Regions from separate parts of the Paenibacillus sp. 7541 genome, predicted to be linked through region 4. Evidence: riboswitches for the same ligand, from Rfam matches in the RefSeq annotation. Region 4 holds a riboswitch; each other region holds the start of a gene.
What was found. Region 4 has a riboswitch for cyclic di-AMP ahead of CHH75_RS22085 (resuscitation-promoting factor). Riboswitches for the same ligand answer to the same signal wherever they lie in the genome.

Region 1 (5,373 bases), on a different contig from region 4:
AATCCGGTCCGTATCGGGACCGGATGATTATGAGACGATGCGCGAGGTTATTCGCCGCCGGTATGAGCGGGTGCTCAAGGAGAACCTGCCGCTGCCGGATCTGATCGTGGTCGACGGCGGACGCGGCCAAATCTCGGCAGCGGTCGATGTGCTGGAGAACGAGCTGGGACTGTTCATCCCGGTCTGCGGCCTGGTGAAGGACGCCAAGCACCGGACGGCGCAGCTCATGGTGGGCGATCCGCCTGAGCCGGTGGCGCTGCCAAGGGACAGCCAGGAATTCTACCTGCTTCAGCGCATACAGGATGAAGTGCACCGGTTCGCCATTTCGTTCCACCGCGAGCAGCGGGGCAAATCGATGGTTTCCTCCAAGCTGGACGCTATTCCGGGCATCGGGGAGAAGCGCCGGAAGATGCTGCTCAAGCATTTTGGCTCGGTCAAAAAAATAAAAGAGGCCAGTGTCGAAGACTTCCGGCCCCTTTCTATCGGTGAAAAATTAGCGAATGATATTCTTAAAGCGCTTCGGGAGGAGTCGTAGTATACGGCTTCTCCTTTTTTTGCGGGTTAAATCGGTAAATGACGTAAGCGACCAGTGCTGGAAGCGCGATATAGAAGGCCCCCATCACCACGTTGGTTGCGTCTCTCAGCAGGATCAGGCTGATTCCCATCAGGGTGCTGTTGAAGATGACGTGGGCGAACATGGCGGTCAAATAACCGTATCGCAGGAAGATATAACTGAACAGCAGGCCGATGATTACCAGCTCGATGGGTCGGGAAATAATCGGATAGATCGGATACAGCGTATGTCCGAGAGCCCAAATGATCGAAGTGATCAAGCTGGCGACAAAGGTGCTGCGCACGATTTTTTTGACCATTTTAATCCCGAACAGCCGGTAAACGGCCTCTTCCGATATGCCAGCGAACCAGGCCATCAAAGGAAACAGCCACGGATACAGCATGTTGTATGGCGATTGCTCCGAATCCGTCGTTGCCCAGGTATTCAGCGTAAGGCTCAGTATGATGAAGATGATCGACTGAATGCCAAGCAAGATGAATGCCCACAGATAGCCGAGCTTCATGCTGTCGAGCACATACGGCCCATAACCCGGTTCCTTCGCCCGCGGCCACACATTGAGCCCGTCCTCCTTACGCCACAGCCCGTCTCCGCCCACCAGCGAGAAGTACAGAAGGGCCGAGAAGACGAGGGAATATATTACATAAAAGATCATCATGAATGCAATTCCGAAACTGGACATCCCCTGGGCTTTGAACACAGGCATCAAATTGTAGGTGTTCAGCATCTGGATGACAAACAGCAGCAGCGCCAGAAACACTCCGCGTTTAAAAGAAGTGTGGGCACGTGTTTTCACGCTGTATACAATCGCGAGAATTCCGAGCACGAGGGTGAACAAACCGTACCCGATCAGCGTAAGCATAAGCGCGTTTTGCGTTTGCTTCTCCACATAGGCGGTATGCTGCTCCGGAACATCGAAGGCCTGCTGATACGAGCGCAGCTGGCGGTCTTCGAACGTGAACTCCAGTTTCAGCTGAGCATCCAGAACGGATTTTGACGGATCGGCATATTCCAGCTTGGGCTCGCCCTCCTGCGTAAGCAGTTCCAGGCTGGCTGGATCATAGCCGGACCTTTGGAGCCAGGGCTCTGCCAGTGCCTGTTTCTCGGACAAGGTCATGTTGCCTTCGGCTAGCAGCAGCATTTCCCGCCGTACCGCGCCGGTATTCAGCTCAATCCGGTCATAGCTCGAGTGCGCGGCATCAAGGGTATAGCTGATAACCGCCGCGGTCTGCATATGTACATCCACCAGCAGCGCGTCCAAGCCCGGAAGCGTGAAGCGAACACGGAATACGTCATAGGGATATTGTTGCTCATAGGTTTTATTGTACTCGTCGAGCTTCTTCTCTTTGGTCAAATATCCATACAACGCAGAATTCGACTGATAAGTCACCAGCGTTTCTGTCGCTTCTTCTACAGGGAAGCCTAACTGGTCCTTGGCAAATTCCGAGGCAGCCTGTGAGGCTTCCTCCTTGGTGATCACAACAGACGTCTGAAGCTCCGGATCGGCGGCGGTGGGCAGCACGATCTGCAGAAGCAGAAACAAGACGAGGCCGACGATGGCTGGAATCATTAATGTTCTGAAATTAGCTTTGAGTTTCAGCGGTTCTTGAATTCGATTCATGAAATTCCTCCTCGAGATGGATAACTGCTGCAAATTAGATACCTATCGTCAGTATGAAAGTATCGGATGTGGAAGAGTTTAAACAACTATAAGTCAATATAACATAGATATGTGCCCTTCACGGAGCTTATCCCTCTGTCATTTTTTTAAATAATCGATGAAAACGAATGAAAGCTTACGAAAATGCAAGAGAAGCAGGTGCTCGTATTCTTGAATATGCCCAAATCGGACGTTTTTAAAGATATTTTGCAGCAAAAACAGCATTGGGTTCGTGAGGCGATTGCGTTATAATCACATCATGCTTTCAGCAAAGAAAATAAGACAGCCGAATTTCGACCAGAAAATGGGGGAACCATGTAATTGGGGTGAATTTCCTAAGTCATTCATGATTCATCATGAATGAGGAGGAATAGGGCAACCTGTGAAAGCCCGAACCCGTCAGCTAACCTCGTAGGCTGCAGCACAGGAACCAGAACAGAAAGGGGCATTGGATTTCCAGTGTCTTTTTTTCTTTGACTTTTATCAACAGAAGGTGAACAAGTTGAACCCGAAATTATTTTGGCTCAAGTTGTCCCCGCCGCAAATCCTGACGCTTGGCTTCGCAGCGCTCATCGGGATCGGGACAATGCTGCTGATGTTGCCGGTGGCAACAACCAGCAGGGAGCCGCTTGGAGCGATTGACGCCTTGTTTACCGCGACATCGGCTGTATGTCTGACAGGTCTAGTCGTCGTTGATACGGCGACAACTTACAGCACCTTTGGCGAGCTTGTGATCATGCTGCTCATCCAGATTAGCGGATTAGGCTTTATGACGATGGCAACGCTGTTCGCGCTGATGTTCAAGCGGCGCATCTCGTTCAAGGACCGGCTGGTGCTGCAGGAGGCCATGAACCAGACATCAGTGGAAGGGATTGTACGGCTGATCAGGAGGGTAATTATTTATACATTTGTTATTGAAGCCGTATGTGCCACGTTGTTCTCGATACGCTGGGCGTTTGACATGCCGGCCGGGCAGGCCGTTTATTTCGGGATTTTTCATGCCATATCGCTGTTTAATAACGCGGGCTTTGATCTGTTTGGACAATTTCACAGCTTTACGGGGTACGTGAGTGACCCGCTGATCAACATCGTTTCCATATTTTTAATCGTTTCCGGGGGACTTGGATTTGTGGTATTGTCGGATCTGATTGATTTTCGCCAGAAACGGAAGCTGTCCCTGCATTCGAAGGTCGTTCTGTCCATGAGCGGAGCGCTCATATTGGTCGGAGCCGTTGTCATTATGGTGTTCGAGTTCACGAATCCGAGAACGCTCGGTGCCCTGGATGGCGGCGGCAAAACGCTGGCGGCCCTGCTCCAGTCGGTCACGCCCCGAACGGCCGGAGTGAACACGATTGACATTACGGGAATGAGGCAGGCGACACAATTTTTCATCGTCATTCTGATGTTTATCGGCGCCTCTCCGGGATCGACCGGGGGCGGGATCAAAACGACGACTTTTACGGTGATGATCGGGGCGGTGGTCGCCATGATGCGCGGACGTCAGGACATTGTGCTGTTCCACTACCGGCTGGCTCAGGAGCGGATTCTGAAGGCATTGACGATTGCTTTGCTCGCGGTGCTGCTTGTGCTGACCGTTGCGATGATTTTATCCTACGGAGGATGGACATTTTCTGGAGATCTTGTTTGAGGCGACATCGGCCTTCGGCACCGTTGGGCTGTCGATGGGGCTGACACCTCATTTGACGGCCTTCGGCAAGGTGCTGATCTGTTTCACGATGTTTGCGGGACGGCTTGGACTGCTGACGCTCGTGTATGCGCTGGGTCCGAATAAAAACAAAGAATTGTACCGTTATCCGGAAGGCAAAATGATTATTGGGTAAGGAGCATGACGGGAAACATGAAACCAAAACAGTTTGTAGTGATCGGTCTAGGGCGGTTCGGATCGAGCCTCGCCATTGAACTGATGGAGCAGGGGTATGAAGTTCTGGGCATCGACCGGGACGAAGAGGTTGTGGAGGATATGAGCGAGCTGCTGACGCATACCGTCGTGGCGGATGCTACGGATGAGGGAGTGCTGAAGTCGCTTGGCGTCCGCAACTTCGACTGCGGCATTGTGGCGATCGGCGACGATATCCAGATGAGCATTCTTTCAGCTATATTGCTGAAGGAGCTTGGTGTGGGCACGGTCGTGGCCAAAGCGATATCGGTGCTGCACGGCAGAGCGCTGGAGAAGCTGGGCGTAGACCGGGTGATCTTCCCGGAAAGAGATATGGGCATTCGTGTGGCTCATCAGCTCGTTACCCCTAACCTTCTCGATTATATCGAGCTGTCCAAAGACTATCTGGTCGTTGAGCTGACGGTGACGGACTGCATGGATGGAAAAACATTAAGCGAGCTTAACACGCGGGTTCGTTATGGGGTTACCGTCGTGGCGGTCAACAAGCCTTCCGGCATCATTGTGGCGCCAACGGCGATGGATGTGCTGCATGCCGGTGACATTATGGTGGTTATCGGTTCGAATGAGAACGTGGAACGATTTGAGAATGAGGTTGTCAACTCGCAGGAAGGTTAATCCGCACTTATATAATAGGAAGAAGCGATCATGCGTACACGGAACATGCGGTGTATAGATGATCGCTTTGTTGTCATAAGGCTAGGCGGCTACTGTGGGTTGCAAGCCTGCCCCTATGCCTTCAGCTTGCGCAGCTCAGTGAACAGCACCTCGGTCTCGGCGATCCAGCGTCTGGCCGCACTGCTCAAATCCGAGGACTCGTCATAGACGAGCGAAGTGGTCCGCCGGGTCTCTATCAAAGCGGGGATATGGATGTCGAGCAGACCGTTATCGGACAGCAGCTGCGGGCGCAAATAGGATTTGGGCAGCAGCGCCGCCGCTTTGCAGGTTGGAATGAGGCGGACGATCGCCTCGAAGGAATCGATCTCCATCCGGATGTCGGGCATAATGCCCCAGCGATGAAACAGATCATCGGTCAGCTTGCGGTACCAGGTGCCGGTGGAGAAAATAATCATCGGCAGTCCTTGCAGATGCTCGATGCTGACCGCTTCAAGCTCCGCCAGCGGATGGCCGAGCGGGATGACCAGCTCAAGATGATCGTCAAAGAGCGGAATGCACTTTAGCCCCGGCTGATTGATGGAGGAAGCAACGATGCCGATATCCACGCGT
Region 2 (5,373 bases), on a different contig from region 4:
CCGGCATAGAAGGCCGGGATGGAAACGCCCATCAATAGCGGCAGGCTGTAATACAAGAAGAACACCTGAACGAGCAGCGGCGTATTTCGAATAAATTCAATAATGCCTTTGGTGACATAAGCCAGCGGCTTGAATCGGCTTCTTGCCGCAAGCGCCAGCAGCAAACCGACGATCAGCGATACGACAAATGAGCACAGTGTGATCCACACGGTCATTTTCAGCGCGCTTAACAGCTGCGGCAGCACATCAAGCACATAATTCCAATCCCACATCTCTATAGCCTCCCCGCTGTCAATTTCCGCTCAAGCAGCTTCACACCCACGGAGACCAGTGTTGCCATGACAAAATACATCAGCAGCAGCAAAATCAATATTTCCGTCGTCCAGGAGATGTAGTTGTTGCGGAGCACCATCGCCTGGTACGTAAGATCTGCCATCGTGATGAAATACACCAGCGACGTCGACTTGATCAGCTCCACCAGCTGATTGCCAAATGGCGGCAGCATGCGCAGGGAGGCCTGGGGAAGTATGATGTTCCACATTCGCTGCCACGGCTTCATATTGAGCGCCACCGCCGCTTCCCACTGTCCCTTCGGCACCGCAAGAATCGCACTGCGGACAATCTCGGAGCCGTATGCGCCGAAGTTGAGTCCGATCGCCAGCACGGCCGCTGCCATCTTCGGCAGCTCGATCCCGATAAACGGCAATGCAAAGTACAGCCAGAACAGCTGCACCAGCAGCGACGTTCCCCGGAATACTTCCACGTACACCGCCATCACCGTCCGCACGATCCACAGTTTGGACAGGCGCCCCAAACCGGCAATAAAGGCTGCGACAATGGCTAGCACCGCGGATAGCAGCGCCACGATGACGGTGATCTCCGCGCCCTTCAGCAGGGTAGGCAAAAATTCAATCCAAGACGATGGCATTTTATTCCCCGCACGCTGCGACTGCCGTCATATCGCCAGGAAGCTCATCCTCGGTAAATCCGAATTCCTGCAAAATCTCCAGCAGCTCGCCAGACTCCTTCATCTTCTGCAGCTCCGCATTGTAAGCCTGTTGGAATTCCGTGTCGGCCTGACGGAAAGCCGTGGCACCGTATCCGCGTACGCTCTCCCCGTCGATGACCGGCTGCTCGAAATCGGCGACCCGCTCAATCTGATCATCACTAGCCGAATCCAGCATCGCCTGCAGCGATGGACCCGTCATCGTAATCGCTTGAACCCGGTCGGCCTGCAGTGCGCTGATCGCGGACGCCTGGTCCGGAACCTGGATGATGCGCTCGGATGGAATCCCCGATTTCTCCATGTAGCCGATCTCCACAGCACCGGTCATGACGGCAACCCTCGCTTCCTCGTTCGCAGCGATATCCTCGTAGCTGCCAAGGTTCAGCGGGTTCCCCTGCTTCACGGCCAGCGCTTCGCCGATGCTGTACTCCGGATCAGCGAACAGGACAGCCGAGCAGCGGTCGGGCGTGATGAACATCCCGGCCGTGATCATGTCAAAGCGGTTCGCCTGCAGCCCGGCGATCAGCGAGCCGAATTCGGTAAGCTCCCCCCGCATTTCCCCAACGCCAAGCCGCTCGAGAATGACGCGGGCGATCTCGACCGCCTCCCCTGTCAGCTCGCCATCGGCCGTCTGATAGGCGTAAGGCTTCTCGTTCGCGAAGCCGACCGTAACATACCCTCTCTCGATCGCCTTCTCCAGCGTGCTGCCTTGATCCCCGCATGCTGCAAGCACGCTAACCAGCACCAAACTAAGCAACAACAGAGCCACTTTTTGCAATTTCAAACCTTCCCACAACCTTTCTTGAAATCTGTGAATGCCTGTTTTAGGCATGAATAAATAAACCTAGTAAACTCATATTTCAACTAGGTTTTCATAGGGTCAAAATCCGTTTCAACGCTCCCATTATCCAGCGTTAATAATCGACTTTTCCTTATACTCCACGTCACTTGTACCGCCTGTGGATATGCATATGGACTTGCTTGGCGCTTACTCTACGCCCGGTTGATTGCCACCTCCTCTTCTTAACCAACGAAAAAAGACCTCTTGCAGGGGGATCCGAACATAGCTCCGCCAGCATGGGGTCAATGAAAAGAGAAAAGGCCCCTGTTCCATAGAATTAAGGGCCTTGGTATCAATCTCAATTATGTAATAAGACCCATCCACTGCTGACGAGGTTAGCTGACGGACTCGGGTAAGATGGTACCCTACACTTGACAATCAAGTGACTCGCCCCTAAAAAAACTGGTTCCCCCGCTTTCCGGACTTAAGCAACCGGAAACTAAGCGTGTGTTCATAATACAGGGAATGCTAGGAAATGTCAAACCGATCCAGCCCTTTAAGCGGTGAAGGATCGGCTGAAAACCGCATCACACAAGGCATTCCGCAAACTTAAAGAATTCATTGACGGGGTGTTCATCCCCCCTATAACTGCTCCCATCTCTCCTTGAAGAACAGCTCGTAAATCCGGCTGATCAGAATTTTGAGAATCATGTAAACCGGAACGACCAGCAAGACTCCGATAATGCCAGCCAGGTCCTGTCCGACCAGGACAAGCACAATGATGGTGATCGGATGAATGTCCAGCTGCTTGCCAAAAATATACGGACCGATCAGATTATCCTGTATCTGCTGGGCCACCAGAATGATGACAAGCGACCATATCGCGGTGGATGGCGACTGGATCAAACCAATAATAATGATCGGGATCGAGGACACGATAGCCCCGATAAACGGGATGAAGTTCGCAATGACCGCAACGACCGTCAGCAGCAGCGCATACGGAAGCCCAATAATGAGGAAGCCCACATACATCAAGACCCCCAGTGCAAAATTGACAATCACCCTACCTACGATGAAGCCTTTGAGCGCACTGTCGATTTCACCAAGCACCGACGCGCCGACTTCCTTGAAACGGTTCGGCAGAAAGCGGACGATCAGCTCGCCGAATTTGCCGCCCTCCTTCAGCATGTAGTACAGCAGGATCGGGAAGATGAACATAATGATCGCAAATTCCGATATAATTCCCACCAAATTCACGACATATTCCGTCAGGAACGTAAAGCCTCGGTTCAAATATTCTGTCAGCGTCGTTAACGGATTGAAGCCTTCCGGAAACACACCTTCCAGGAAGCCGCTTTGCTCCAGCTCCAGCATCTTCTTGTTCAAGGCAGCGAAAATCGCCGGCGCATTGTCCACCAGGGCAATGATCTGCGCTTTAAGAGAGGGCCAGACCCCGATGAGAAAGCCGACCAGGATCCCCCCAAACACAACATAGAGCAGCAAAATCGCCAGCGTCCGGTTCATCTTCTTCCTCTCCATTAGAGCCACCAGCGGCCTCAGCAGATAATAGAAAAAACCGCTCAGCATCAGCGGAACGATGATCACCGAAATAAAGGATAATAGAGGGTTGAATATGAAGCTGACTAACGAGCAAAGGTAAATGATAATCAGAACGAGAATAACGGCAAAACAGAACTTAAAAAACTTGTTCATCTTCAGCAATAGCGACTCCCCATCTCCTTATGTTTCAATTATCGTATCATGCAGAAGACCGGCTTTTCAAACGGCAGCGAAGAAGCGGGATACACATCCTTCTTGCCGCCTCAATTGACGCTCAATCTCACGGCCCATTTGGGTGCCGGATATATACTTCTTGTAACAGCTCCAGTATAATATGAAGCGTTATCCGGACAAGGCTGAAAGGTAGGGGGAACTTTTTTCATGGATGTTACGTCCATCATCATTAGCTTCATCTTCGTCCTTAATATCGCATTGGCCGTGATCGTTGTGTTTCAGGAGAGGCGGGATGTCGGCTCGACATGGGCCTGGCTGCTCGTTCTATTCTTCATTCCGGTACTCGGATTCGTGCTGTACCTGCTGTTTGCTCAGAATTTGCGGCATATCCGCCTGTTCCACTGGGATGATCTCCAGAAGACCGGTATTGAGAAGGTGCTGCTTGCCCAGATGAGCGACATTAACAGCGGGCAGTTTTCGTTCCGCAACCGGGTTGCGGCCTGCAACAGCGATTTGATCCATATGCACATCAACGAGAATCAGGCGATCCTGACCGATGATAACCATGTGGAGATTTTCACCGACGGTAAAGAGAAATTCGATCGGTTGTTCCAGGACATTGAGGAAGCCAAAGAGTATATTCATCTCCAATATTACATCATTCGTAGAGACCAGCTGGGCAAGCAACTAATCGCCGCCCTGACCCGCAAGGCCAAGGAAGGCGTGAAAGTCCGCGTGCTGTACGACGAGCTGGGCTCCAGAAAGCTGACCAAAGGCTTTTTCAAAAAGTTTCGGGAAGCTGGCGGAGAGGCCGAGGCGTTCTTTCCGTCCAAACTGCGCTTTGTCAATCTGCGTCTGAACTATCGGAATCACCGCAAGCTGGTCATCATCGACGGCGACATCGGGTATGTCGGAGGCTTCAACGTCGGAGACGAGTATCTCGGACTCAACTCCAAATTCGGCTACTGGCGGGATACTCACCTGAGAATCCAGGGACAAGCGGTATATGCGATGCAGGTCCGGTTCATTCTGGACTGGAATCAGGCGTCCCATCATCATGACATCTCCTATGAGCCGAACTTGTTTCCCAAGATCAATTCGCCCGGCAATGTGGGCATCCAGATCGTGACGAGCGGTCCCGACTCGGAGTATGAGCATATCAAAAACGGGTATATCAAAATGATCTCGGCGGCCAAAAAATCCATTTACATTCAGACACCTTACTTTATCCCGGACGCCAGCCTGCTCGATGCGCTTCGGATCGCTTCGCTCTCCGGCGTGAAGGTACACATCATGATTCCGGACAAGCCGGATCATCTCTTTGTGTACTGGGCCACCCTCTCCTATATCGGGGAGATGCTGAAGACGGGAGCGAGCGTGTACCTGTACAACAATGGCTTCATCCATGCCAAAACGATCATTGTCGATGAAGAGATCGCCTCTGTCGGAACGGCCAACATCGATGTTCGCAGCTTCAAGCTGAACTTCGAGGTCAACGCCTTCCTGTACGACGATTTCATCTCAAGGTCTCTGACCGAGACATTCCATCAGGATATGCGGGTATCGCGGCTGCTCACGCTGGAGGATTATGAGAAGCGGTCGCGCTGGATTCGGACCAAGGAGTCGATTTCTCGATTGCTGTCGCCGATTCTGTAGGGTCGAAGTGACAGAAAGCCGGCAGTTTCGACCGCCGAGGAAGCAAAGCCAATGAATCACCTCATTCAGACATTGTCTTGAGTGGGGTGATTTTTATTGGCTTACGAATGAAACGAGCATAAATATTCCTGTTGCTAACTCGGTGTGTTTCCCCTGAAATCCTACTCATCCACAAAAAAAATAATATTTTTTTATA
Region 3 (5,373 bases), on a different contig from region 4:
CGTAATCACGGGTTTGATAACAGGCATGCGGTTTCCCCCTTCCCTATCCAGAAATATGCGTGTTTACGATCAGCAGCTTAGGATGCTGCTATCTTATTAAATGTTCGATCACCGACTTTGGATTCAGACAACAAACTAGATTCTATCATTCATTGCAAGTTTTTCGGTAATATTCCATCGGCCTATGTGGACGTCTATTCCGATAGCGGGGTCCGCGCATATGTTACCGTAAAGACAGACAGGAGGAGGTGATTTATCTGGGCCAATGCGTTAGCAAGACCGCAGCAAGATCCCTGCGCCGCTGCAAGATCAAGAAGCGTGGGCAGCGAAGCAAACGGCGCCTCTGTTCCCGAAGACGGCCCCGGCAAGGCCGTTCCCGCACGGAATGGAGAACTCTCGGATCTGCCGGGCCTCCGGGAGCCGCAGGCATGCCAGGCCTATCCGGTCCTCCCGGTCAGCCCGGTGCTCCCGGCAATCAGGGAGATGCCGGCTGGCCGGGACCACCAGGACAGCCAGGCGGACCGGGTCCTCCCGGAGCGCTGGGTCCTCCAGGACTGCCAGGCCCTCAGGGACCGCCAGGACCCCCAGGTCCGCAAGGGCCTCAGGGAATACCAGGCTCCGCCCTCATCCCTCAGATCGTTGTTTTGCCCATGCTGGAGCGGTACTTCTATACCACCGCAGCGCCGGTTCCGCTGGACCCGCCGCTCGTGATCAATGCCGGTCAATTCACGGACAATAGCGGAGCGCCGGTCACCAGTATCATGGACGTGACTCCCAGCGGGTACTCGCGGTTATACATCAACGGAATCGTTCAGGAGGCGGCCATCTATTCTGTTACAAGCACCGCACTCACCATCTCCTCCCCAGGCGACCTCCTGCAAGCCGGCACCCCAGTGCTGCTGGAGGTGCTCCGGTTTGATGCATCAGTTCTGCCATGATCGGCCCGGCTTCTATAAACAAAAACAGCAAGGGAGAATCAGATGCCGCATCCGCTTCTCCCTTGCTTCAGCCCTTGTTCTACCGCACTCAAAAATAAGGTGCATGCTTAATGATCACAGCACCGGTGGAGGCAAGCTTGCTCTGGCACCCAAGCCGGTAGCCTTCATCAATCTCCTCCGGATCAAGCCTGCGCTCCTCCGCCAGGTTCGGTTCAGATAAATGCTCGGCTCCCTCGATGACTAGACAACGGCAGCGCGCACAAGTTCCCCGCTTGCAGAAAGAATTCCAATCCACTTCATTCCTCTCTGCCAATTCCAGAATCGTCAGACCGGTGACCGGTACAACCTTGCGCTGAACATTGCGGCCCCGCAGTTCGACGACCGCCTCGCCTACCGGCTGCGCCGTTTCCCCAGCCTCCTTAGACTCAGGTTCGCTTGTCTTCCCTGCTTCATCCCCTTTGATCCATTTCCTCCACCACTTGATCAATGCGCTCCCTCCCTGCTGTTCTTCCCAATGGTTGCTCTCTGCTTCCACTTCCTGCTTCTTATTATAACCTGTCCTCTTGATTATGAAATCTGCCAACAGGAAAGGACCGGCTAACATATCTTCGCCGGTCCTTCTATGTCACAATTCATATGTAGACGAATTAGCTTGCCACACCCACCAGCTTCGCATAACTTTCCTGATCCAGCACGCGCCGAGCCGTTACGTAGCGGGTCTGATAATAGGATTCGGTCAGTTTGCTGATTCTGACCCCTTTGCTGCTGGAAGCATGTACAAATTGTCCATCTCCGATATAAACGCCTGCATGGGAGATCCCCTTACCGCTTGTGTTGAAAAAGACAAGGTCTCCTACACGCAAATCATCTTTATCGACATGCTCGCCGACTTTGGCTTGGCCTTCAGATGTACGAGGCAAATTCAGATCGAAATTTCTAAATATGTATAATACGAATCCGGAGCAATCAAACCCTTGAGGAGTTGATCCACCCCACTTATAAGGAGTACCCACCAGCTGTTTGACCTCGCGTTGAAAGCTTGGCTGTTCATTCGCAAATGCGGTCATGGCACCAGAAGAAAAAATAATCGCAGACCCTAATAAAGAAATAACCAACTTCTTCAAAAGATACATACTCCCTTCGATGCCTACGGAGTTAGCTAAGGGTTCGGTAGAAGGCTCCCTATATTCCCTTCAATGCAAAGCATGGGAATAATTCACCCGGAATGGTTCCCCCGTTTTCTACAGACGAAATTCGGCAAAAATTCATTAACGTTTTGTAACCTTCTCTAATATAGTATACAAGCCCGCATAATGTCAATAATATCCTTGGAATTGTCCGACAATTGTTTTATCGTGTCGATTCCACTATAAACGAAGCCCATCGGCCGCCTAATACAAGGTTAAAAAACATGACAATTGTGTTACTCTATGAAACTTTCTTGTTGTTTACAAAAATTCAACTGACTTTTAACTAACCTTTTAATTTCGCCTTTCAAAGGGCCTTTAACCGGGCTAACCAATGAATCAACTTAACCCTGCTAACGATCCTTGCACAGCGCAGCGCCCCGTCCTGAATACCCATAATTCAGATTATTTGCAATGGAACAAAGGCCATTCGATACCTTCGAATGGCCTTGTTGCCGTCCTTCTTCCGGCTGCAGCGAAGTCAGATCTTCACTTCGCTGACTCGCGCAGCGGCTGCAGCGCGGCTGCAACCCGTCGCAGCTCTTCAGGGTGAATCGGCGCGAGCGCCGATTGCCCGTAACGAACCGATGTCCCGAAATGCACCTCGGATACGCCCGTCTGCTCAACAAAATCCCGGATCATCGCCCGGCTCAAGCCGCTGCCCGCCAAGATCCGGATATGGCTGTCCTGCGCCGCTTCGACCAGCTGGTGAATTCTCGGAACGGCATCACACGCTTTCGGCTTGCCGCCCGATGTCAGAATGCGCGTAACCGGAGCGTACTGTTTCAGCACCTCCAGCCCCGACATCTGATCCTTCAGCTCATCGAACGCCCGATGAAAAGTAACCTGCAAACTTCCGCTTGCAGCAAGCATCTGCTCCAGTGCGCGTTCGTCAATCATCCCGTCCTCCGTCAGCGCGCCAAGCACGATTCCGGCAGCACCTGTGCTGCGAATCGCCTTGATCTCCGCGACCATCGTCGCGATGTCCCACGCATCGTAGATGAAAGAACGGCTGTGTGGACGAACCATCACATGAACCGGAATCTGAACCGCACGAACAACCTCTTGAACCATACCGATCCCAGGAGTCAGCCCTCCTTCGGTAAAGGCGGTGATCAGCTCCAGCCGGTCTGCGCCACTATGTTCGGCGGTGATCGCGTCCTGGACACAGGTTGCAATGACTTCCAGCAGCATGCCCTTCCTCACCTCCTATCCGAAGCAGGATTCACTGGGGACGGAAACTGCTTCTGTACATAATCCGCCAGCAGCCGGGCACCATATCCGGTCGCCCCGGCCGCCACGTGAGGATACTCCCGCTTGTACTGAACGGTTCCAGCCATATCGATATGAACCCACTGCATGTCTTCATCCACGAAATGACGGATGAACAGCGCCGCTGAAATCGCTCCGGCCAGCGGCGAGGCACCGACATTGCGCAGGTCAGCATAATCGCTCCGCAGGTCGGACACATATTCCTCCACGAGCGGCATCGGCCACAGCCGTTCCCCGTTGCGCTCCCCGATCTCAACCAGATCACGCGTGATCTCTTCATCGCCCCATATGCCGGCAAGCTCAAGTCCAAGCGCCGTGCCGATATTGCCTGTAAGCGTTGCAATGTCGATCACTTTGCGAACGCCCATTGCGGCGGCATGAAGCAGCGCATCAGCCAGGATGAGCCGCCCCTCTCCGTCCGTATTCGCCACCTGAACGGTCAGGCCGTTCGGATATCGGATGACCGAAGACGGGAGCATCGCATCCGGCCCCGGCAGATTGTCTGCCACGGCAATGAGGGCGACGGCGTTCACCCGGGCGCGGCTGGATATCAATATATCCATCGCCCCGATTACTGCCGCCGCACCCCCCATGTCCATGCGGGCATCACTGATGTCTCGCCCTGTCTTGACGTTCATGCCGCCCATGTCGAACGTAATCCCTTTGCCGACAAGGGCGATCGGCAGCTCGTCCGGATCGGGTGCATGACGGTATGTAATTTCGATTAAAGCCGGGTCATGCCTGCTGCCTGCCCCGACGGCCAGCAGGCCGTTCATCTGACGCTCTGCCAGTTCCTGGCCACGGTATACCTGGATTTGCACCGGCTGCTCCTTCCAGCGCCCGCATACCAACTCGACAAACGCTTCCGGGTTCAGCGACTCAGGCGAATCATTGACAAGATCGCGCGCGAGCCGGGTCCCCTCCGACCGAACGGCCGCCCTGTGAAGGATGTCTTGAATCTGCTCCCTTGTCAGTTCCGGCCAGTCCTGCAACCGCAAGTTCAAGGTTGCTTCCGGCTGATACGCCTCCCGGCCGCGATGCTTCGTGAATCGATACAATCCATAGAGCCAGCCTTCCGCCCATGCCTGCAGCTCCTCTTCCGGGGACAAGCCTTTGCCTTCATGCGCCGATCCGCCGCTGGATCGGATCAGCTCCGCGCCGGAACGCTGCTCCTTCATCATCGCTCTGACACAGGCAGCGCCTGTCCGGCGCACCTGTTCCCGTGTCGCACGGCTGGCTTCCCCCATGCCGACGGCCAGCCAATCCTGCTCCCCCGGGTTACGGGCATAAATCCAGGTCAGGGTATGGGGGCGCTTGTTCAGTTCACTGAAGGGAAAAGGATGCGAATCCCCCTCGTATAATGCATAAATTGCTGTGTCCACCGTCTTTCCGGCATCGATCGTAATCCGCATTGCGTGAGCGTCCTCCTTCTCGGTGATCATTTCGCATTCCATTTATAAACAGGCCGGCGATAGCCGACAAGCGTGCCCCCATCATTATAGATCTCGTTAGGCACAACCTCGTACAGCCGGTCGATCGTCGCTTGGTTGGCATACCCGAGCCGCTCCAGAATGGAGCCGATGATACAAGGCCACACCTGCTCTGATCCATCAGACACCTTGAGCGAAATCCCGATGCGCTCACGGCGAAGACCGATGCCGTATACCCCCTTTGCGCCGCCTTTGGCCGTCAAATTCGGATCCTTAAGCAAAGCCGAGCATACGAAGCGGGTATCCGCAATCATATCCGGATACTCGTTCATCAGCCTGGCCATTTTTTCTGCCGCTGCCGCTATCTCCGCATCCTCAATCCGGTCAGGACAAGCCAGCTTCATATAAGCATACGCAATTTTGTCGAGCGGAATCGCGAAGATCGGCAGCCCGCAGCCATCCACCCCGAGCGATATGGACGACTCGGGAACCTCGGCTATGGCCGCCAGGGTTGCCACAATTTCCTTCTGCAGCGGATGATCCGGC
Region 4 (5,373 bases):
CAATCGTCTTGCGCCGCTGGGCGAATGAAGCCTGTACCACTTCGAAAAAGAACCCTTCATCCGGCACCGATACCGGCGGCTCCTCGCGGACTTCCAGCCGAATCACCGCTGACTCCACATTCGGCTGCGGAATGAATACGGTATGCGGAACCGTACAGACGAGCTTCGGCACGCTGTAATACTGAACCGCGATGCTCAGGCTCCCGTAATCCTTGCTTCCCGGAGACGCAGCCATTCGCTCTGCGACCTCCTTCTGGATCATGATGACGATATTCTCCAGCGGGAGCTTCTCCTCCAGCAGCTTCATCAGAATCGGGGTAGTCACATAATACGGCAGATTGGCCACCACACTGACCTTGGCCTTGTCCGCAAAATCCGTACGAAACAGTTCGTGCAGATCCACCTTGAGCACATCGCCGTGATGGACACGAACGTTGCCGTACGGCTCCAGCACTTCCTTCAGGATCGGAATGAGACGCTGGTCGATTTCGACCGCGGTGACTGCGCCAGCGGTTTGCGCCAGCTTCTCTGTCAGCGCCCCGATCCCCGGTCCGATCTCCAGCGCCCCTTTCGTTTCATCGAGCTCGGCAGCCTCCACGATCTTGTGCAGAATGTTCTGGTCGATCAGAAAGTTCTGCCCGAGGCTCTTCTTGAAGGAAAAGCCGTGGCGCTGAATGATCTCCTTCGTTCGCCTTGGTGTTGAAATATCTTCGATTCGCGTCATGATGACTCCAAGCCTCCTTCATCCAGCTTCGCCAGCGCAGCTGCAAATTCCTCACGTGTAATCTGGAACATTCCGAGCCGCTTGTAAAACTGCTTGCTGTTGCAATAGCCGATCCCCAGCAGATTGCCCATCTGCATGCGCCGCTGGGCTGCATCCGGATGAACCGTTAACCCGGCGTCAATCAGGTCGTCCATACTGATCTGGCTCTCTCTGCCTTCAAATGACGTATGCACACGTTCAAGCGCCCTTCTAATAGCCTCCGGCGATGCGTTCTCCACCCCGATGTCCCCTTTGCGGGTCGCATCTTCCTCCGGGATGAAGGCATGCTTGCAGCCAGGCACATGCCGATCTATAATCTTCCGGATTCTCTCGCCTGCATGATCGGGGTCAGTCAGAATAATGACGCCTCTCCGCTCCTTGGCAAGCGCGATCCGGCGCAGCGTATGCTGGTTGATGGCCGAGCCGCCGGTTTCAATCGTGTCGGCTTCAACCGCCCGCTTGATCGCAACCGTATCATCCCGGCCTTCCACCACGATAACTTCCTTGATCATACGATACAATCTTCCTTCCTCTTTCGCATCCGCCAGATGGCGTTCCGGCACATCGTTCATTCCAGCCGGTGCCAAGCTGTCCAAATCACAAAATAAAAGAAGAGGATGATCATCCTCTTCTTATCGTCAATGTATATTATAAGCTACATAGTATAGCATTATCATGGCAAAGTAAATTGGAATTATGGCTGGTCCAGGTTAATTGACATTCGGTTTTACCGGGCCGATGACATAGACGGTACGCCCGTTTTTGCGCCCGAAATTAATGGCTGCATTCAGCGAATCATAATAGACGTCGATTTTGTTGCCTTTGATCGCGCCGCCAGTATCTTCAGCGCGGCGGAAGCCCAGTCCTTCGATGTATACCCACCAGCCGATCGGAATGACGTTAGGGTCAACTGCAATCGTACGGCCCTCGGTCACTCGGGTTCCCGAAGCGGTACGTGTCCCGATGCCCGGCTGTTCCGAGGAATAGGCGGTCATGGATACATTGTTCAACACCTTGGTATATTTAAAATCAACACCGGCTTTGGAGACGACATTATTGTTATTCTCCGCTGCCTTGGCTTCTGGCGCCTTCTTCGCGGTGGCCAGCTTCGCAGATGTAGCCTTAACATTCACAGCAGCCGTCTGAACGGTCTGCTCCTCGACGATCTCCGGCTCCGGAGCCTTCTTGGTGCCGACTGCAATAATCTTATCCTTCGTTCTCCGTTCTACCTCTTGACCGATCTTCGTCTTGGAAACGAGCTTTCCGTCATGGTATACCTTCTCGTAATGATGAATCAGCACCCCGTTCTCGCCGCGTTGAATGACGCGGTTATCGCCTTTGACCAGAGAAGGGTCCGCCGTCTTGATCACGCGGAAGGTGCGGCTTTCCGGCTCCTGAACGGTTTGTTTCGTGACGCGGATGACACGGATATCCATGTTACCGGACAATTTCGTGTCTTCGGATGGCACAACTTTATCATCTACCCCGACCGTGATGCGAGCTTCCTTGAGCACATCAGCGACCGTATTCTGGGTGGTGAACAGCGTTTGAGTTTTGCTGTCAACTGTAATTTGGATTGGAACCGCACGCTCGATAATGATCCGGTCGCCGTCCTGAATCGCTCCATTCAGGGGCATCGACACCTGATCCTGCGGGTTCAACGTAATCGCCTGCTCATCCAGCACTTCTTGAAGCAGGGAACCACGCGTTTCGACTTTGGTCACTCGACCATCAACCACAAGATGAACTTCCTTACCCGTCTGATCATGAACAACCAGCGACACGAGCAATGAGACGGTGATGGCACCCATGGTGCCAAGCAACACCAATTGACGCAAATTTTCATGCTTCCATCGTAATGCGTAAGACATGCTGGATGATTGTGATTCATGGGTCTTCTCAGATTGAAAAACGCCCACTATTCCATCCTCCTTCATAGTCCCGCCGTCTGACAACGCATGAAATGCATTTGACGTGACTATAGCAAATTTTCCCACAGAGCGAACTGCTACTAAACGCCCTGCGTCAATCCCCGTCTTCCCGTCCATGCTTCGTCACCTCCTGTTTACCAACAGTATGACGATCACCTCTCCAATATTCAAAAACAAAAGAAGCCCTTGAAAGAGTACTAGAGGCTCTAACGTGGCTTCCTGATGACAATAATCATGGAAAAGGTGTGCACGAGAATTCCCCTCTTACTTCGCTTACGGAGTTAGCTGTCGGGTTTGGACGTAAGAGTGACGCCCTATGTCGGGAGCTTCGCTCATGGCGAAGTCCGTTCAATTCACCCCAAAGACTCGAATTACTGAAATCAAATACGGCCCGGCATCCCGCGGATGCATAAAGCTGTATCGGTTCCCCCGTTCCCCAAAAAGCAGGGATTAAGCGAGACGGTTCATGAAATGGTCCGCTGCAGATTCGAAATCTTGGCAGCTTCTTATCACTGAAAAGATGATATCCTGTTTACATGCAGGTTGTAAAGCAACAATCAACCACATTTTTCGAAGTAAATGGTTAAAATATTGTAATATCAACCTCTTTTGTATTAAAAAATCTTTAATTAATCGCAAATACTCTCTTTTTCACCGCTTTTGCTCCGGATTTTGTTTAATGGAAAATCGTTCCATAGCATTTCTCGTGGTAATCTCAGCCAGTTCTTCCACGGTAATTCCTTTCAATTCGGCCGCAGCCTCGGCCACCATCTTAACATATCCGCTCTCATTTCGCTTCCCCCGGAACGGGTGCGGTGTCAAATACGGCGAATCCGTCTCGATCAATAAACGATCCATCGGAACCTGAACAAGAACCTCCTTCGGCTGCTTGGCATTCTTGAACGTAATCGGCCCGCCAAAGGAAATATGAAAGCCCATATTCAGGCACAGCTTTGCCGTTTCCCAGCTCCCTGAGAAGGAATGCATCACGCCGCCTACCTCGGACGCCTTCTCCTCCCGCAAAATCTTCACAATATCCTCATGCGCATCCCGGTTATGAATGACAATCGGCATGCCGAGTTCACGCGCAAGGCCAATCTGCCGGCGAAGCACGCGGTGCTGAACCTCCTTCGGGGAGGTGTCCCAGTGATAGTCCAGGCCGATCTCTCCGATCGCAACCACCTTCTCGTGAGCACAGAGCGAGGCGATCCAGTCCAGATCCTCGTCCTTCATCGTAATCGCGTCTACAGGATGCCAGCCAACGGCCGCATAAATAAAGTCATAGGACTCCGCCAGCTTCATCGTTGTCGGAATGGTCTCCCGGTTAAAACCGATATTGATCATTCTTGATACGCCCGCTTCAAGCGCCCGGGCAATGACGGCCTCCCGGTCCTCGTCGAATTGATGCGCATCCAGATGGGTATGTGTGTCGAACAGCATCGCGTCATTTCCACTCCTTTGGGTTGCTTTTTGTCGCAAACTTGCTTTGCCTGCCCCCGATCTGTTTAAAAGTATAAGGGGGAACGCCGAGATTTCTAGCGCAGCCAGAATCTATCTTACAAGCTTTGTCTGAAAATATCTGTGATATGTTTAGGCATGCGGTCAAGCGCATCCTTCACTTTTTCCGCCGGGAAATACAGATGATAACGCCCTTGGTGAATCCCGCTTATAGAGCGCACAATCTCCGATACCTCCGAGATTTCCCGCAATTGATCATGACGATCAAGCAGCAGGATCTGCTTCTCGCTCGAAGGCATGCCCGAATGAAACCTATCATAAGGAAGATCGGTCGGAAAATCAATGGCAAGGTCATATTCCGGATGAAGGCCTGCTTGCCGGAATGCCTCGCGAATATCGTCGATGAAAGACTCGTCCATCATGTCAAATTCCACGTATTTATACAGTTTCCGGTGCATGAATCGACCGCATAATTCGCTAAGCTGCTTGTCCTCCTCGGCGGTCCATTGCAGAAATGCCGTTTGGATCAACGCTTCATCCAATTGCAAATACTGGCGGACGGATAGCGAACCTTCAAAGAGGGACGGCAGCGGCTCGATCATGAACTTAAATCGGTATCCCTGGCTATGCAGCTCCTTCGCTCTGCGGAAGATCTGTCGCAAAATAATTTCGGAGCTTCGCGTCACCGGATGGAAGTATACCTGCCAGTACATCTGATACCGGGACATCAGGTAATCCTCTACAGCGTGCATCCCTGATTCCTTGACGACGATGCGATCACGAAACGGACGCAGCAGCCGCAAAATCCGGTCAATATCAATCGTGCCATAATTAACCCCGGTATAATACGCATCGCGGAGCAAATAATCCATACGATCCGCATCCAGCGGGCTTGTCACGAGATTCATTACGATCGGCTTGTCATACGTCTTGCGAATGACGGAGGCTACCTTCTCTGGAAAGTCATCGCCAGCCTCCCGCAACACCTCGTTCACACAAGTATCTCCGAGCACAATTCTGCATGTCCAATCTTCGTGATCCATATCAAACGCTTCTTCCACCGAGTGGGAAAAGGGACCGTGACCTAGATCATGGAGAAGAGCCGCGCATAATGCTACCATACGCTCGTCCATCGGCCAATCCGTATACCCTCTGCGCTCGAACTGCGAAATAATTTTCCGTGTAATTTCATATACCCCAAGCGAATGCGAAAATCGGCTA

Region 1: it holds a riboswitch for cyclic di-AMP, as region 4 does, so the genes downstream of both, CHH75_RS11035 (TrkH family potassium uptake protein) here and CHH75_RS22085 (resuscitation-promoting factor) in region 4, are expected to answer to the same signal.
Region 2: it holds a riboswitch for cyclic di-AMP, as region 4 does, so the genes downstream of both, ehuB (ectoine/hydroxyectoine ABC transporter substrate-binding protein EhuB) here and CHH75_RS22085 (resuscitation-promoting factor) in region 4, are expected to answer to the same signal.
Region 3: it holds a riboswitch for cyclic di-AMP, as region 4 does, so the genes downstream of both, CHH75_RS18000 (C40 family peptidase) here and CHH75_RS22085 (resuscitation-promoting factor) in region 4, are expected to answer to the same signal.

Annotation. Positions count from the first base shown of each region.
Region 1 is NZ_NQLZ01000016.1:99,068-104,440, reverse strand. Features, by position in the region: gene uvrC (excinuclease ABC subunit UvrC) at 1-535, shown strand, start outside; gene CHH75_RS11040 (CPBP family intramembrane glutamic endopeptidase) at 510-2,192, opposite strand; cyclic di-AMP (ydaO/yuaA leader) riboswitch at 2,506-2,664, shown strand; partial or broken gene CHH75_RS11035 (TrkH family potassium uptake protein) at 2,734-4,072, shown strand; gene CHH75_RS11030 (potassium channel family protein) at 4,090-4,764, shown strand; gene CHH75_RS11025 (LysR family transcriptional regulator) at 4,878-5,373, opposite strand, start outside.
Region 2 is NZ_NQLZ01000026.1:18,472-23,844, reverse strand. Features, by position in the region: gene ehuD (ectoine/hydroxyectoine ABC transporter permease subunit EhuD) at 1-272, opposite strand, end outside; gene ehuC (ectoine/hydroxyectoine ABC transporter permease subunit EhuC) at 275-928, opposite strand; gene ehuB (ectoine/hydroxyectoine ABC transporter substrate-binding protein EhuB) at 930-1,784, opposite strand; cyclic di-AMP (ydaO/yuaA leader) riboswitch at 2,157-2,303, opposite strand; gene CHH75_RS16130 (AI-2E family transporter) at 2,430-3,509, opposite strand; gene cls (cardiolipin synthase) at 3,729-5,177, shown strand.
Region 3 is NZ_NQLZ01000029.1:112,312-117,684, reverse strand. Features, by position in the region: gene CHH75_RS18015 (DUF4183 domain-containing protein) at 1-27, opposite strand, end outside; gene CHH75_RS18010 (DUF4183 domain-containing protein) at 429-938, shown strand; gene CHH75_RS18005 (2Fe-2S iron-sulfur cluster-binding protein) at 1,027-1,521, opposite strand; gene CHH75_RS18000 (C40 family peptidase) at 1,586-2,062, opposite strand; cyclic di-AMP (ydaO/yuaA leader) riboswitch at 2,068-2,208, opposite strand; gene CHH75_RS17995 (copper homeostasis protein CutC) at 2,615-3,319, opposite strand; gene CHH75_RS17990 (leucyl aminopeptidase family protein) at 3,328-4,809, opposite strand; gene CHH75_RS17985 (asparaginase) at 4,836-5,373, opposite strand, start outside.
Region 4 is NZ_NQLZ01000044.1:10,816-16,188, reverse strand. Features, by position in the region: gene rsmA (16S rRNA (adenine(1518)-N(6)/adenine(1519)-N(6))-dimethyltransferase RsmA) at 1-724, opposite strand, end outside; gene rnmV (ribonuclease M5) at 721-1,275, opposite strand; gene CHH75_RS22085 (resuscitation-promoting factor) at 1,474-2,682, opposite strand; cyclic di-AMP (ydaO/yuaA leader) riboswitch at 2,949-3,161, opposite strand; gene CHH75_RS22080 (TatD family hydrolase) at 3,346-4,134, opposite strand; gene CHH75_RS22075 (HD domain-containing protein) at 4,251-5,373, opposite strand, start outside.